Linked DNA regions of Cupriavidus necator N-1. The protein of the gene in region 2 binds, or shares a complex with, the protein of the main gene of each other region. Links are inferred from orthologs where the notes say so. Each region holds a gene or a part of one and is shown on either strand. Other genes may lie near its edges. The genes, in order: CNE_RS11995 and pnp.

Region 1 (3,992 bases), 1.5 Mb from region 2 along the record:
ATGGTCGCGCAGGTCGAAAATCGGAATGACGGATTCGGTCATGGCCTGTGGGTGGGCACGGCGTCCGGGGAGCGGCATGGCGGCGTGGCCAAATCAGGGGCGCTCGAGGGCCGGATGCCTTCTGCTGCCATTCTAGCTGAGGCGGGGGCGGGGCACCCGCATCCCCCGGTGATGGCGGGGATTCATCCGGCCGGCTGCCCATGAAAAAAGGGGACGGCGTGGCCGTCCCCTCTTGCTTTGGCTGCGGTGCAGCGGCAATGCTTACTGCTGCGACGCCATCTCCACTTCGCGGCCACCGGTTTCCACCAGGATCATCGGGCCGTGGGGCAGCGGCGGCAGCGCCTTGCGCTCGCGCTGCACGCGCGGGGCGGGCGCCATGCGGGCGGCGGCTTCCTGGGCCGAACGCAGCTTGTCGCTGTCGGTATGGACCCATTGCAGGCCGGCGGTGGCCAGCATCGGTTCCAGGTTCTCCAGTGCTGCCGGGGTGGCCGACGCCGCCGGTGCGGCCGGCGCTGCAGCAACCACCGGGGCTGCTGGGGCGAACACCTCGGCCGGTGCGGCTTCGGCCACAGGGGCGGCGACCGGTGCAGCGGCAGGTGCCGGCACGACCGGAGCCGCTTCGACGGCCACGCTTGCGGTGGTTTCGACGATCGCTTCGGCGGCAACGGCTTCTGTGACGGCAACGGCTACCGGGGCAGCTTGCTGGGGCACGGGCTCGGCAGCCGGCGCGGTCAGCGGGGCGGCCTCGGCGACCGGCGCGGGCGCCACGTCTTCCGGCACGGCGATGCGGATCGCTTCGACGGCCTCGGCTGCGGCGGCCACGGCCACGGCCACGGCAGCTTGCGGTGCGGGCTCGGCCGGCACGGCGGCTTCAGCGCGCACCGGGGCAACGCCTTCGGCAGCGGCGGCTTCTTCGTCGCCTTCGCCTTCACCCTGGGCACCTTGCGCCGACTCGTCGCGCTCACGGCGATAGCGGTTGCGGCCACGGCGGTTGCGGCGACGGCGCTCTTCGCCCTCAGCGGTCTCGGCGGCGCTCTCGGCACCTTCCGGCAGCTCGGCGCGGACGGCTTGCGTCTCTTCGGTCACGGCCTGGGGCAGCACGCCCAGGGCCTGGGCGGCGGCGATGGCTTCCGGCTGCGGTGCTTCACCGGCTTCGGCTTCGCGCAGTTCGCTGCGTTCGCGCTGGCGTTCACGCTGGCGCTCGCGGCGTTCCTGGTTGCGGTCGCGGCGGCCTTCCTGACGGCCCTCCACGCGTTCGCCCTGGGCACGCTCGGCTTGCACGGCCTCGCCCTGGCGGGCCAGGGCCGGGGTGGCCTGGCCTTCACCTTGCTGGCGCGGCTGGCGGCCCTGGCGTTCGCCACGGCCCTCGCGTTGCTCGCCGCGCTCGGCACCCTGGCGCTCACCACGTTCCGCGCGCTCGGCACGGTCGCCGCGCTGGCCACGGCCCTGGCGCTCGCCACGCTCACCACGTTCCGTGCGCTCACCACGTTCGGCGCGGTCGCCACGCTCACCACGCTGGCCGCGGCCTTCGCCGCGCTGGCCGCGCTCGCGCCGTCCTTCGGCGCTACGGGTCTCGGTTGCAGCTGCCGGCTTGGCCGGCTCCACCACCGGCGGGGTCGCCGGACGGGCACCGAACAGGCCCTTCAGCCAGGCGATAAAGCCGCCGCTGACCACCGGCTGGGTGGCCGGCACGGGCGGGGCGACCGGGGCTTCCGGCTTGGGCGCGCGCTCGGGGCGCGGCACCGATACCGGCGCCGGCTGTTCCGGGGTGATGCCCTTGACCGCGGCTTCCTGGCGCGGCTTGGCTTCTTCCTTGCGGCGGCTGCTGTAGCTGGTGTCGGCTTCCAGTTCCTTGGCGGCAGCCTCGGCCATGCGGTAGCTGGCGGTGCTCTCTTCCAGGCGCGGGTCGTCGTGGCGCAGGCGCTCCAGCTTGTAGTGCGGCGTTTCCAGGTGCTTGTTGGGGATCAGCAGCACATTGACCTTGAAGCGCAGCTCGATCAGGTTGATTTCCTGGCGCTTCTCGTTCAGCAGGAAGGCGGCTACCTCCACCGGCACCTGGCAGTGGATGGCGGCGGTGTTTTCCTTCATCGCCTCTTCCTGAATGATGCGCAGCACCTGCAGGGCGGACGATTCGGTATCGCGGATATGGCCGGTGCCGTTGCAGCGCGGGCAAGTGATGTGCGAGCCCTCCGACAGCGACGGACGCAGGCGCTGGCGCGACAGCTCCATCAGGCCGAAGCGGCTGATCTTGCCCATCTGCACGCGCGCGCGGTCGTGGCGCAGCGCGTCCTTCAGGCGCGTTTCCACGTCCTTCTGGGCCTTGCCCGACTCCATGTCGATGAAGTCGATCACGATCAGGCCGCCCAGGTCGCGCAGGCGCAGCTGGCGGGCGATCTCGTCGGCGGCCTCGAGGTTGGTGCGCAGCGCGGTTTCCTCGATGTCGGCGCCCTTGGTGGCGCGGGCCGAGTTCACGTCCACGGAGACCAGCGCCTCGGTGTGGTCGATCACGATGGCGCCGCCAGAGGGCAGCATCACCATGCGCGAGTAGGCCGACTCGATCTGGTGTTCGATCTGGAAGCGCGAGAAGAGCGGCACGTCGTCCCGGTACTTCTTCACGCGGTTCATGTTGTCAGGCATCACCACGCTCATGAAGGCGCGGGCCTGTTCGTAGATCTCGTCGGTATCGATCAGGATCTCGCCGATATCCGGCTGGAAGTAATCGCGGATGGCGCGGATGACCAGGCTCGATTCCAGGTAGATCAGCAGCGGAGCCTTGTTGTCGCCGGCGGCGCCGTCGATGGCCTTCCACAGTTGCAGCAGGTAGTTCAGGTCCCACTGCAGTTCCTCGGCCGAGCGGCCGATGCCGGCGGTCCGGGCGATGATGCTCATGCCTTCCGGCACGGTCAGCTGCGCCATGGTTTCACGCAGTTCCTGCCGGTCCTCGCCCTCGATGCGGCGCGACACTCCGCCGCCGCGCGGGTTGTTGGGCATCAGCACCAGGTAGCGGCCGGCCAGCGAGATAAAGGTGGTCAGGGCCGCGCCCTTGTTGCCGCGCTCTTCCTTCTCGACCTGGACGATCAGTTCCTGGCCTTCATGCAGGGCATCCTGGATGCGCGCGTTGCGCACGTCGATGCCTTCCTTGAAGAAGGCGCGGGCTACTTCCTTGAACGGCAGGAAGCCGTGGCGCTCTTCGCCGTAGTTGACGAAGCAGGCTTCCAGCGAGGGTTCGATGCGGGTGATGACACCCTTGTAGATGTTGCCCTTGCGCTGTTCGCGCCCGGCAGTCTCGATGTCGATATCGATCAGTTTCTGACCGTCGACAATGGCGACGCGCAATTCTTCCTGTTGCGTCGCGTTGAACAGCATGCGTTTCATCGCAATACCTCACTCCAGTGTCGCGGGTGGCACCGTCTGGGCGGTGTCCGCGGCGATCTATGGAGCACGCGAGGGAGCGAGCGAGGCGCGAGAATTGCCGGAAAGCGCCGCTGCGCGGGATAGGCGAGCGGCTGGGCGCGGGTGAAAGAGAGCGATGACGTCGGGGTAACGTCCGCGGGGCAGGAGAGAACACCGGAGGCTGCTCTTGCGCAGACATCCGGCGCGTTCCCGTGCCGGAGGCGATGCTGAACGCCGGCGCAACCGGCGCCGGCGGCATCGCGGCCGGCCGCGGAAGGCCTAGACGCGTCAAAGAGCAAATTTTTCGGACACGGCATGGTTGCCGTTGCTGCCTGACTGCTCCTGGCGGGCGCACCTACTACTTCTTGGAATTCTGCGACCGGGCGCCGGTATTTCCAGTCAGGCGGCAGGCTAACCTGCCGGCCGGCACCGTTTCCCGGTGCGGGCAGGACTTCTCTCACCGAAGCGGATGCCGGCAGTGGCATCCGCCTTTAAATTCTGTTTTACCTGAACACTCAGTTCCCACGTCACCGCCTGCCTCGCCGAAGCCTCCTTTGGGCGACTTCCTGCATGCCGGCGGCACCGTGCGTGCTGCTTTT
Region 2 (3,235 bases):
GCGGCGCGGGCAGGACCTGCGCCAGCGGCGCCGTGCACAGCTGTGCGTAACCGCCGCCCTGCACCAGCGCGCAGACGCGGTCGCCCACCTTCAGGCCGAAGCGGTTGTCGGCATGCGACAGGTCGCCGCCCACCACCACGCCCGCCACTTCCAGGCCGGGCAGGTCCGAAGCGCCCGGCGGCACCGGGTAGTTGCCGGTGCGCTGGAATACGTCCGGACGGTTGACGCCGGCCGCAGCCACGCGGATCAGGACCTCGCCCGCACCCGCGACCGGATCGGGACGCTCGGTCAGCTGGAGGACTTCGGGGGCACCGTATTCGCGGATCTCGATGGCTTGCATGCTGCTCTGCTCCTTGTACTTGTCTTGGCGCGGCTCGACGATGCGTCGCGCCAGGGTCGGTGTGAGCCGTGGCTCGATAGGGTTGCCGGCAGTGTAAACAAAAAAACGGCTGGACAACGTCCAGCCGTTTTTTCGGCGGCGCCACCTTGCGGCGGCACCTGCGGGCAATCCGGCCCCGCTGACTTTACTGCTGTTCCGAGCCTTCGGCCGGAGCGGCCGGCGCGGCGGCTTCGCCAGCGTTGATCGGGCTGATGCTGCCGCCCTCTTCGGCCAGCGCGGCCTTCAGCGACAGGCGCAGGCGGCCCTTCTCGTCAGCCTGGATCAGCTTGACGCGGACATGCTGGCCTTCCTTCAGCCAGTCCTTGATGTCCTTGACACGCTCGTTGACGATTTCCGAGATGTGCAGCAGGCCATCCTTGCCCGGCAGGATGTTGACGATGGCGCCGAAGTCCAGCAGCTTCAGCACGGTACCGGCGTAGATCTTGCCCACTTCGGCTTCCGCGGTGATGCCCTCGATGCGGCGCTTGGCTTCGGCCATGCCGTCGGTCGAGGTCGACGCGATCGTGATCGTGCCGTCTTCCTGGATGTCGATGGTGGTGCCGGTTTCCTTGGTCAGCGCCTGGATGGTCGAGCCGCCCTTGCCGATCACTTCGCGGATCTTGTCCGGATGGATCTTCATGGTGATCATGCGCGGTGCGTGCGCCGACAGCTCGGTGCGTGCGTGGCCCATCGCTTCCTGCATCTTGTGCAGGATGTGCAGGCGGCCTTCACGGGCCTGCGCCAGCGCAACCTGCATGATCTCCTTGGTGATGCCCTGGACCTTGATGTCCATCTGCAGCGCGGTGATGCCGTTGTCGGTACCCGCCACCTTGAAGTCCATGTCGCCCAGGTGATCTTCATCGCCCAGGATGTCGGTCAGCACGGCGAACTTGTTGCCTTCCAGGATCAGGCCCATGGCCACGCCGGCCACGTGCGCCTTGACCGGAACGCCGGCGTCCATCAGAGCCAGGCAGCCGCCGCAGACCGAAGCCATCGACGACGAGCCGTTGGACTCGGTGATTTCCGAAACCAGGCGGATGGTGTAGGCGAATTCATCGTCCTTCGGCAGCACCGGGATCAGTGCGCGCTTGGCCAGGCGGCCGTGGCCGATTTCGCGGCGCTTCGGGCTGCCCACGCGGCCGGTTTCACCGGTGGCGAACGGGGGCATGTTGTAGTGGAGCATGAAGCGGTCGCGGTATTCGCCGGCCAGCGCGTCGATGATCTGCTCGTCGCTCTTGGTGCCGAGCGTGGCCACCACCAGCGCCTGCGTTTCACCACGGGTGAACAGCGCCGAGCCGTGCGCGCGCGGCAGCACCGACGAACGGATCTCGATCGGGCGCACCGTGCGGGTGTCGCGGCCGTCGATACGCGGCTCGCCAGCCAGCACCTGGCCGCGCACGATCTTGGCTTCGAGGTCGAACATGATGTTGCCGACTTCCACCTTGTCGGCTTCCACGCCGGCGGCTGCCAGTGCGGCCGCCACGTTGGCGTTCACTTCCTTCAGCTTCTGGCTGCGGGCCGACTTCTGGCGCAGTTGATAAGCTTCCTGCAGCAGCGGCAGTGCCACTTCGGTGACCTTGCCGATCAACGGCTCGTTCTTGGCGGCCGGGGCCCAGTCCCACTCGGGCTTGCCGCCTTCGCGCACCAGCTCATGGATGGCGTTGATCGCGATCTGCATTTGCTCGTGGCCATAGACCACGGCGCCCAGCATCACTTCTTCCGACAGCTGGTTGGCTTCCGATTCCACCATCAGCACGGCGCGCTCGGTGCCGGCGACCACCAGGTCCAGGTCCGAGGTGGCGAGCTGCGAGCGGGTCGGGTTCAGCAGGTACTGGCCATCCTTGTAGCCCACGCGCGCGGCGCCAACCGGGCCGTTGAACGGGATGCCCGACACGGCCAGCGCGGCCGACGCGCCGATCAGCGCGGGAATGTCAGCGGGCACTTCCGGGTTCAGCGACACCACGTGGATCACCACCTGGACGTCGTTGTAGAAGCCTTCCGGGAACAGCGGGCGCAGCGGACGGTCGATCAGGCGCGAGGTCAGGGTCTCGTTTTCCGACGGACGGCCTTCACGCTTGAAGAAGCCGCCGGGGATCTTGCCGGCCGCGTAGGTCTTCTCGATGTAGTCGACGGTCAGCGGGAAGAAGTCCTGGCCCGGCTTCGGGCTCTTGGCGGCGACCACGGTCGCCAGCACCACGGTGTCTTCCACATCGACCAGCACGGCACCGCCGGCCTGGCGGGCGATTTCGCCGGTTTCCATGCGGACCGTGTGCTGGCCCCACTGGAATTCCTTGACGATCTTGTTGAACATGGACATGTGCATTCCTTGGCTTGCGTGCAGGCCGCGCCATCACGCAATAACACGCGCACGGCCTGCGACGCCTGCGTTCTCAGCCGCAGGCAAACTGCCGGGTTGCCGGTCGCAGTCGCAGGGAAGTGCTATGCCATTCCAGCGCGGCACTGGCGTTGCCGATGCCGCGCTGGAATGACACAAAGCCCTGTTTCCTTGGCCGGTCCGGGGTATTGAAAACAGAAAAAAGAACAACTTACTCCGTTGCGCAGCTTGCTGCAACGGGCGCCCGGGAATCAGAATGTCCGCCGGACGGCGTGAAGCGAAAATCACTCCATCAACTGCCTGCATCCCTGGGCAAAGCGGATTCACCCCGCCAGAAATGCAAAATGCCTGCCCCAGCATTGCTGAAGCAGGCATCGAGGCCTCACGCGAAACCGTGCAAACCCTGGAATCGCGCTGCCATCGGGCGCAACCTTACTTGCGCAGGCCCAGCTTTTCGATCAGGGCGCGGTAACGGTCGGCGTCGTTGGACTTGAGGTAGTCCAGCAGGCGGCGACGGCGGC

The links.
Region 1: the proteins of pnp (region 2) and CNE_RS11995 are in contact, whole or in part, in a cryo-EM structure (PDB 9QH0), measured with the Escherichia coli proteins. The link is inferred for Cupriavidus necator N-1 from one-to-one orthologs.

The regions. Positions count from the first base shown.
Region 1 is NC_015726.1:2,543,511-2,547,502, reverse strand. The notes cover bases 62-3,745. They hold CNE_RS11995 (Rne/Rng family ribonuclease), read right to left. Parts: upstream 3,376-3,745; coding sequence 262-3,375; downstream 62-261. In the rest of the region: GTP 3',8-cyclase MoaA, read right to left, coding at 1-42. UniProt on the Escherichia coli protein: Endoribonuclease that plays a central role in RNA processing and decay. Required for the maturation of 5S and 16S rRNAs and the majority of tRNAs. Also involved in the degradation of most mRNAs.
Region 2 is NC_015726.1:1,012,035-1,015,269, reverse strand. What follows is about bases 111-3,037. They hold pnp (polyribonucleotide nucleotidyltransferase), read right to left. Parts: upstream 2,697-3,037; coding sequence 525-2,696; downstream 111-524. Other genes in these bases: CNE_RS04805 (NAD(P)H-quinone oxidoreductase), read right to left, coding at 111-340. In the rest of the region: more of CNE_RS04805, read right to left, coding at 1-110; rpsO (30S ribosomal protein S15), read right to left, coding at 3,147-3,235. UniProt on the Escherichia coli protein: Involved in mRNA degradation. Catalyzes the phosphorolysis of single-stranded polyribonucleotides processively in the 3'- to 5'-direction. Also involved, along with RNase II, in tRNA processing.